Regions from separate parts of the Sporosarcina sp. YIM B06819 genome, predicted to be linked through region 1. Evidence: predicted binding sites of a transcription regulator. Region 1 holds the regulator's gene; each other region holds the start of a gene.
The links. The regulator LexA, encoded in region 1, represses DNA repair genes until DNA is damaged. The targets are predictions, from matches to a motif close to CGAACATATGTTCG.
Positions count from the first base shown of each region.

Region 2: a site for LexA is predicted at 2,070-2,083, ahead of uvrB (excinuclease ABC subunit UvrB). Genes of this name have one in related genera too.
Region 3: a site for LexA is predicted at 2,018-2,031, ahead of R2B72_RS11545 (DNA repair exonuclease). Genes of this name have one in related genera too.

Region 1 is NZ_JAWLIQ010000007.1:45,341-48,629, reverse strand. It holds gene R2B72_RS05410 (aminotransferase class I/II-fold pyridoxal phosphate-dependent enzyme) at 1-731, shown strand, start outside; gene lexA (transcriptional repressor LexA) at 847-1,467, opposite strand; gene R2B72_RS05400 (hypothetical protein) at 1,650-1,961, shown strand; gene R2B72_RS05395 (recombinase family protein) at 1,958-2,620, shown strand; gene R2B72_RS05390 (DUF896 domain-containing protein) at 2,688-2,921, shown strand; gene tkt (transketolase) at 2,997-3,289, shown strand, end outside.
Region 2 is NZ_JAWLIQ010000015.1:44,212-47,500, reverse strand. It holds gene uvrB (excinuclease ABC subunit UvrB) at 1-1,800, opposite strand, end outside; gene R2B72_RS11605 (IDEAL domain-containing protein) at 2,145-2,381, opposite strand; gene R2B72_RS11600 (ABC transporter permease) at 2,526-3,289, opposite strand, start outside.
Region 3 is NZ_JAWLIQ010000015.1:32,412-35,700, reverse strand. It holds gene R2B72_RS11550 (ATP-binding protein) at 1-774, opposite strand, end outside; gene R2B72_RS11545 (DNA repair exonuclease) at 784-1,995, opposite strand; gene R2B72_RS11540 (ABC transporter permease) at 2,119-3,289, opposite strand, start outside.

The sequences.
Region 1 (3,289 bases):
GCCCTTCGTTCATGGTAGATGAAATCGGTGAAATGGTTCGCAAAGTGAAGGCTGTGAATCCGGAAGTTGTCGTTTTCGTAGATAATTGTTATGGAGAGTTTGTGGAAGATAAAGAGCCGATGGAAGTCGGGGCAGATTTAATGGCAGGCTCTCTAATAAAAAATCCAGGTGGCGGGCTTGTGCGAACAGGCGGTTATATCGCAGGTCGAGCTGACCTGGTTGAACAATGTGCTTACCGTATGACATCACCGGGACTTGGAGCAGAGGCTGGGGCTTCGCTGGATACGTTACTTGAAATGTATCAAGGCTTTTTCCTTGCGCCACATGTCGTCAGCCAGGCGGTGAAGGGAGCGCTATTGACAGCGGCGCTACTTGAGGACTTCGGACTCAAGACGTCGCCTCATTATACGGAAAAAAGAACTGATTTGATTCAATCGGTATCCTTTAAAAATGCGGACCAAATGATTGCCTTCTGTCGGACAATCCAAGCCAACTCGCCAATTAATGCGCATTACGCGCCGGAGCCATCGTATATGCCTGGCTACACAGACGACGTCATCATGGCGGCAGGGACCTTCATTCAAGGCTCCAGTATCGAATTGACAGCAGATGGCCCGATTAGACCACCATACACGGCGTATGTCCAAGGTGGGCTGACGTATGAGCATGTGAAGGCAGCGGTACTATCTTCTGTCGAGAAGTTAATAGAAGATGGTTTAATTGAGCAGTGAGCATCGTGGATTGTCAGGGTGAAGGTGTAAACTGTAAGTGAACAGGCAAACCAGTTGACCAACATAAAAAGAGCTGTTCCCCATTCAAGGGAACAGCTCTTTTGTATCTTAAGAATTAGTGGATTAAGCGGTACACACCGACAACTTTACCAAGAATTGAAACGTTGTCAACGATGATTGGATCCATTGAAGAGTTTTCAGGCTGTAGACGGAAATAATCTTTCTCCTTGAAGAAACGTTTCACCGTTGCCTCATCGTCTTCGGTCATTGCTACAACGATTTCTCCATTGTGCGCTGTTTGCTGTTGCTTGACGATAACATGGTCGCCGTTTAGGATGCCGGCTTCGATCATACTATTGCCGACAATTTCAAGCATGAAAAGATTGTCCTCATTGGTCCCGAATGATTCTGGTAACGGGAAGTACTCCTCGATATTTTCAATCGCCGTAATCGGTAAGCCTGCTGTTACTTTGCCAACCAAAGGAACATTAATGACGCCTGGTTTCATCGCTTCCAGTCCTTCTGGATCAAGCACTTCGATAGCTCTTGGTTTCGTTGGGTCACGTCTGATGAAACCTTTGCTTTCCAATCGGGCAAGATGGCCATGTACAGTCGAACTCGATGCAAGACCGACTGCTTCACCAATTTCTCGTACGGATGGCGGATAGCCTTTTTTCTTTACTTCTTCTTTGATAAAAGCCAAAATGTCTTCTTGTCTCTTCGAAATTTTTTTCAATCCATTCACCTCTTAACTAGAATTCTACTGACTACTGAAAGTCGGGCTAATTTAATAAGATTAGTATATCATCGTTGCGAACAGATGGCAAACACAGGTTCTAAAAAACTGTTGACATTTGTTTTTTTCTTTTTTATACTAAGAACAAGTATTCCGAACAAACATTCTAGAGGGGGATAATCATGAGTTTTATTAAAAATAACAGTTATATTTTACTACTAATCATTTTATGTATGGGATTTTCAATTATAGGTATCACAAAATCGAGTAAGGCGCAGCATATGACGGAAATCACCATTATGGAAGGCGATACACTTTGGGGTCTTGCTCTTCATCATGCAGAAGATATGTCGAAAGAACAGTGGATGAAAGAAGTAATGAGGCTGAATGATCTTGAAACTGCTACAATAAAAACGGGGGAAGATTTATTACTACCTACTAAACCAACGGTAGAAAACCAAAAAATAATACAACTTGCAGGTGATAATCGGTGAATGGACGTCAAAAGAACTGTGTAATTTATTGCCGGGTAAGCACGGAGAAGGATGCACAGGAAATGTCTCTTGTTAGGCAGGAAGAAGAGCTTGTTGAGTTGGCGGCTGAACTTGGTCTTGAGGCTATAAAAGTTTTTAAGGACAAGCATAGTGGTTTTGACATTGACCGGGAAGGGTTGCTAAGTCTGCTCGATTTCATCCGTGATGAAGAAGTCGATGCGGTGTTGATCCAAGATGAGACGAGGCTAGGACGTGGCAATGCGCGGATGGCCGTACTGCATTTATTGGCGAAAACAAATACGGCGATATATTCTCGGAACGATAGTGGGCCAATTGCACTCAACGAAATGGATACAATGTTGCTAGAAATTTTATCGATTGTCGAAGAATATCAACGCAAACTACATAATGCTAAAATACGACGAGGCATGAAACGTGCGGTACGAGAAGGCTACCGTCCAGAACATAACTTGAAAAATAGAGGAAATGTAGAAGGGCGCGAACGCATTGAAGTGCCTACGCATGAGATCGTTGCACTCCGTGTGAAAGGTTTGACGTATGCTGAAATAACAGGCGTGTTAAATGGACTGGGACATGATATTAGCAAAGCGACCGTACATCGTCGATTTAAAGAATATGAACTGGAGCAGGAAGGCTGATTGGTTGCACTTTCTGCTCATTTTGTATACGTTTTATGTATTCACGAAACAAAATGGAGGCAAAAGCATGCTATCAGCAGAGAAAATTACACGTATTAATGAGCTGTCGAAAAAATCAAAAACAACAGGTCTAACACTGGAAGAGGCTAAAGAACAAACGTTATTACGTAAAGAGTACCTTGAGACATTCAGGTCGTCAATGCGCGGTACAATCGAACATGTTAAAGTGATCGATCCGGATGGCAATGATGTGACACCTGAAAAGGTGAAACAAGCCCGCAATAGTAAATTTTTAAACTGACCTTTGCATTCATTGCGCAAATTGTCTAAACTAGGAGTTGTAGAAAATTAGTTTTTAGGGGAGAGGAAGTATACAATGACTCAACAGATTGATCAGTTAGCTATTAACACGATACGTACACTATCTATCGATGCAATTGAAAAAGCGAATTCAGGACACCCAGGATTGCCAATGGGCGCAGCACCAATGGCCTACACTCTCTGGACAAAACATATGCATCATAACCCTTCAAATCCACAGTGGTTTAACCGCGATCGCTTTATCCTCTCTGCGGGACATGGTTCAGCGCTTCTCTATAGCCTGCTTCACCTTGGTGGTTATGGTCTCCCGATGGAAGAGCTAAAAAACTTTAGACAATGGGGATCTTT
Region 2 (3,289 bases), on a different contig from region 1:
TTGAGTTGCACGAATAACTTCGCGAATTTCTTTTTTAATCGTCGTTGGTGTAATACCATGCTTGTCATTGTAAGCCTTTTGAATCGCACGACGTCGATCCGTTTCATCGATTGCTTTTGTCATCGAGTCCGTCATTCGATCCGCATACATGATGACATGACCGTTCGAATTACGCGCCGCCCGGCCAATCGTTTGGATAAGCGCACGCTCAGATCGCAGGAAACCTTCCTTATCCGCGTCCAGAATCGTCACAAGTGACACTTCTGGGATATCGATTCCTTCCCTCAGCAAGTTAATCCCGACAAGGACATCGTATGTACCCATACGCAGCTCGCGAATGATTTCAATGCGTTCTAGTGTCTTGATTTCGGAATGAAGATATTGCACTTTGATACCGATTTCTTTCAAATAATCGGTTAAATCTTCCGACATCTTCTTCGTCAATGTTGTGATAAGAACACGCTCATTCTTCTTCGTTCGTTCATTTATTTCATCTATAAGATCATCAATTTGTCCTTCAATTGGGCGAACATCTATCGTCGGGTCAAGGAGTCCCGTCGGACGGATAATTTGCTCGATCATTTCAGGGGTATGCTCGATTTCATAAGGACCCGGGGTTGCAGAAACGTAAATCGCTTCTTTGACATGCCCCTCGAATTCTGCAAATGTCAGCGGCCGATTATCAAGCGCTGAAGGCAGACGAAAACCGTGTTCAACAAGAACATTTTTTCGTGCTTGGTCACCATTAAACATACCCCTTATTTGCGGTAACGACACATGACTTTCATCGACCACAATTAGAAAATCATCGGGGAAATAGTCAAGCAAGGTATACGGCGTGGCACCAGCTGGACGTAGTGTCAAATGACGTGAATAGTTTTCAATCCCTGAACAGAAGCCCATTTCGCGCATCATTTCAAGATCGTAGCGCGTTCGCTGTTCAAGGCGTTGCGCTTCCAATAGCTTGTCATTCCCGCGTAATTCCTTCAATCGTTCTTCCAGTTCGGCTTCAATATTATCAATAGCCTGTACCATTTTTTCTTCGCGTGTGACGAAGTGAGATGCCGGGAATATTGCGATATGATCACGTTCACCAAGAATTTCGCCTGTTAGTGCGTCCACTTCACGAATTCGGTCAATTTCATCACCAAAAAATTCAATGCGCATACAGTGTTCGTCGCGGGATGCTGGGAATATTTCCACTACATCGCCTCTGACACGGAAGGTCCCGCGGGTAAAGCTAATGTCATTTCGCTCATATTGAATATCGACAAATTTACGTAGCAAGTCGTTACGGCCAATTTCCATCCCTGTACGTAATGACACAACGAGTTCACGATATTCCTCCGGCGAACCGAGACCGTAAATACAAGAAACCGATGCTACAATTAGGACGTCATTGCGCTCGAATAACGCAGAGGTTGCGGAGTGCCTTAGTTTGTCAATTTCATCATTGATACTGGCATCTTTCTCGATAAACGTATCTGTATGAGGTACATACGCTTCTGGTTGATAATAATCGTAATAACTGACAAAGTATTCAACCGCATTGTCTGGAAAAAACTCTTTGAATTCACTATATAACTGACCTGCCAACGTTTTGTTATGGGCAATGACGAGGGTCGGTTTATTGATTTCCTTTACGACATTCGATACTGTGAATGTCTTCCCTGTTCCTGTCGCACCGAGTAGTGTCTGGTGCTTGTCGCCTCGGTCAAGTCCTTCCAATAATTTCGCGATCGCATACGGCTGATCGCCTTGTGGTGTATAAGGGGCTTGCAAGTTAAATTTTCGCACCATAATGGTCCCGGCCTCCCAATGAATAAATCAATTACGCCTTGGCGTAATTGCGTCCAGATTTTGAATTGAGCTTGAGGCCAGCACGGGGGAAGGATTGAACTACATCCTTCCTTGCTGGTCATGCAACCGTTGCCGCAGGACGCGGCGAACTTAGGTTGCCTTCTTAACTCCATTCAAAATCTGTGACATCCGCCGGAGGCTGTAACTTGATTCAGTTGAATCAAGTTACGTTTATTTTATCACATGTTATTGTTTTTCACGAATAAAAACGAACGTACGTTTTTTTAGGACAACTTTACATAAAAAAACGTTGCATGTATTGTTCCATGCAACGTCCTCAATTTTTAATTTACTTCTTCTAATTTTCTAAGGCTTTCTGAATGCATATGAAATGCCTGTGCGTCACGACAATCAAGAGACAGATCAATCAGTCCCATGAGTCGCTCCTTTGTTTGTTGACGGTGAATGTGGTTTAGGAATAGGTCCATGTAAATGTCATTCAACAGTTTTTCCGATTGGAGTGAAGAACTATTTTTCCCAACGGCTTTCAAAAACTCTGCATATGAATAATTATTTTCCATCTCGCTCACCCCGATGCCTTTTATTTATTATATCTACTTTTCGGGGTAAGTTGCAAGGATTTTGGGAATATTCTATTTTTATTTTTACGTATGAAGAAATCAACACAAAGAAGCCGCTCCAATATATCATTGGAACGGCTTCTTTCATTCAAATTCTTCCTTTTCACCTGTCAAATGGATGGTTGCTTCTGAAATAATTATAATGACTGCACCTATTAACAACGGTGTTGCGGCCATTCCATATAGAAACAATGCAGTAACCGTAACGACTGCCGCTTGAATCCATTGCACCGTTCGAACCATCTTCTTAATTGCTGCGGGTCGTGTGTCTTCCTGTTCAGGAAACAGCATATCCATTCGGAACTCGTCTCCTGCGCGTAACGCATGGATGAGCTGTACTGCCGAAGCAAATGCAAGTGCGCCAGAAAACACGAATATGACAATCGGAAATGGAATGAATAGCGCTCCAAGTGCAGACAACGCAGTTAGCCTTATCCATAACCAGAAAATATCATCCGTTCGGATGAATGTCCGCCTCACAAGATAAGATTGAGGCACCGTTTGTCCAAACTTCGGCGCATCGAATACTAATCCAATCCAGCCTCTTCTACTTACAGAGCCTTTCAAATGCGGGACATCCGTGAAATAGTTCGCAAAACGGTAAAAACGCATCATTCGATTTTGTTCAAGTTCGATAAAATGATCATAAGGGAACGGTTTTTCTTTCCTCTGTTTCGCCCAATGAAAGCTATACAGCCCTAGTAAGACAGCAATAACTGGGAGGAGCAGCATATTTCCAACAAGTCCGTTGAAAATGAGTAGACCTGCCAGCACAAATCGAATGGCACGGTCTGTCCAAACATTTCTTCCCTCACACGCATGCCGGAAATTATATTCAGTGACAACAA
Region 3 (3,289 bases), on a different contig from region 1:
AAGCTTAGCTTCAAGAGCTATTTTTTTCTGATGAAGAGGGAGAAGCTGGCGTACAATCGATAACTGCTGGGCATCTTGCTGAAGCGTCTTTTGCCGAGCGTATAATTTAGTCAGACGTGCATCGATTTCTTGTAGTTGCTGAATAGCTGGTGCATACTCTGCCACTTTTCCTTGCGCCTCTTTCAGCTCCAGTTCCAGTTCGCGAAGTTCAAGCATCTTGACGTTTATCTCTGGAATTTTTCCGGACTTCTTAAACAACTCGCCCATCTCTTTTTCCATTCTCTTTTCAAGCTGTATCAGCGAATCAACACCTGTTGTCCCCGAAGCCAAAAGCGTACGGCTAAGCTCTTCCTCATCCATCTTGTCAAAGCCTTGCAACTGCAATAGAGAAAACGAAAAAATGGATTCAAATGATGTCCGGTCGTAGTGGCGCAGAAGCATGCTCAGTTCCTGTTCTCCGCCTGTTGTTCCATCCTCAAAATGGACCGTGACATCGCCCGCTGATTTTCCGCGAACACGTTCAATCATACATTTGCCGTATTTTTTATCCACAACATGCACTTGCCCACCATACTTGCCACCTGATTTTGGCTCATAGCGTAGCAAGGCACTATTTTTGGGTGGGAAGCCAAAAAGGATATGTAAGATGAATTGCTGAATAGTCGTTTTTCCGGCTTCATTCAAGCCGTATAACACCGTAATACCCGTGCCAAAATCGACGGTGACATTGTCATGCTTGCCAAATCCATAAATGATTAGCTTATCAATTTTCACTTTATCACCTCACTCCATTTCTGCCGCTAATAATGCAATTGCCCCAGCTTTGACCTCATAAAGTTCATCTGCCGTTAAAATATCCAAATACTTTACACCTTGCGTATGCTGATACAGCTCTTTTAAAACATCCTTCCATTCGTCCTCCTGCCAGCCTTCAATCATGCCGATGACCGATTGACCTAGTGCTCCTGAAGTTGCTAAAAGATTAGCTGGCCTTGCAAATGACAGCTTCTGTACCCAAACAAAAGGCTCGCTGTCTCCAATCACATCGCGTAATACATCCAACCACTCTTGCTCTGTCGATTGGCTAAATAACTCTGCAGTCCCCGCATCAACATCTATCATCGACAACTCGACAATTCCTGCTCCATGCTGTGATGTGAAAGACTCAAGCACTTCTCGACAAGCCGCCAGCCATTCATTGGCATGACGCATTCCTTTACAAGACACATCCATACGTTCAAAAACAATTGCAGATGCGGAAATGAATTGCAGTGACGCACCCGTTTTCGATAACTCTACTTCGTAAAACCCTTTCACGCCCCGCTCATTGCGATGCCGCCCTTGTAAATTCCCCGGATAAACAATCGGAGGTTGTTCATGCAAATGCTGTCTCAGATGGATATGGCCGAGTGCCCAATAATCATAATGTTTAGCCAGTAGTTCACTTTTCGTAAACGGTGCATACACCGCATGCGTGTCATCCCCAGCCAAACTGCCGTGTAGCATGCCGATATGGAACGCATCCTGATTCTGCGCGATTGGATACGCATCAACCATTCGCTCACGAATATGTCGTTCTTTATAGCTAAAGCCATAAATTGAAACAGCTTGTCCATTGACATTACACTGTACTTCTTCTACCTGATCGTTAAATACGTGTACATTTGGTGGTAACGCAAAGCGCGTCCATTTCCCAGCCAGATGATCATGATTGCCATGGGAAATAAACACCGAAATGCCCGCCTCATTCAACTTTTCCATACCTTCATGGAATTTCATTTGCGCACGTAAACTTCGATCCTCACCGTCATAAATATCCCCAGCAATTAGCACGAAATCTGGTTTTGTATTGATTGCGTGGTCAATCAGGTTAGTGAACGCCACAAACGTACTGTCACGTAAGTGGTTCAACCGCTCCATTGGTAGCCCCGTCATGCCTTTAAATGGACTATCCAAATGCAAATCTGCCGTGTGAATAAATCGAATCGTCGACAACTCAAATCCCTCCTTCTACAAACGAATACTTGTTCTTATTTTATCACAAATAACTATTTTTGGCACATAAAATAAAGCCTTATCGCATGTGATTTCATGAGCGATAAGGCTTTAAGCAAAAATTTATTCCTTCCCTAACTGAATTGCCTTCTTAATATCCTTCAATGACCTTGATGGGCCATACATCAAAACGCCACCGCGGTAGACGCGTGCACCAAACCAGCCGAGGATGAAAATCGTGACGAGCAATATCGCAATGGATAGCACCGGCTCCCAAACGGGTAAATCCAACATGCCGACGCGTAAAAACATAACGAGTGGTGCAAAGAACGGGAAGAAGGAAGCATATTTGATATACGCCATTTCTGGATTACCAAGCCCAGTTGCCGCAATCATAAATGCCGCCACAATTAACAATGTCATTGGCAAAATCATTTGTTGCACATCTTCTGTTCGGCTAACGAGCGAACCAAGTAAAGCGGCAAGCGTCGCATAGAGGAAATAACCTAATAGGAAGAACACGATGGCATAAACGATTGTTCCGACATTCAAATTCGAAAAACCAAAGACAGAGAAGAAACCATCCGCCATGTCAGATGCTGACGTTTTCAACGCAATGAACCCTGCGAGGCCAAACAACACCATTTGCAATAAACCAAGCGAGCCAATCCCCGCTACTTTGGCAAACATATGCTTAACAGGCGATACACTCGATATCAGAATCTCCATGACACGCGATGATTTTTCCGTCGCCACCTCTGTTGCAATCATGCTGGCATACATTATAACTGCAAAGTAGATGAGAAACATGAGTACATAGACGAGACCGCGTGCCTGGCTCAACTCCTCCTCCGTTTTTGCTGACGGAGATACGGAATGTTGATCAAACTGAATCGGTGCAAATAATGTCTGCACTTGTTCACCGGACAATGATAACTCCTCTGCCTTCATTTCCGTTTGAATGGACTGGAGCGCCTCTTGTATCATCATCGGAAGCGTGAATTCCATTGAGCTCATAGATGTATAGTTCGCTTGAATCGTATTGGCTTCATCCAATTTCACTGTCAAAAAGGAATCAATTTCTCCTTCTTTCACCTTATCCGTCAGTGCTTGTTCCGATTCACTGGCTTTTTCTACTGTCTTATCAGAGCCATTAGCCTTGAACTGCGCTGCCAAACGGTCTATTAAAATACCACTATCGTCAATCACTTGTAGCACTTGCGACGACTCACTACCGCCGCCTGTCACACTTTTCACACCATCAATAATTCTGTCCATATTGGCAAATAAGAAG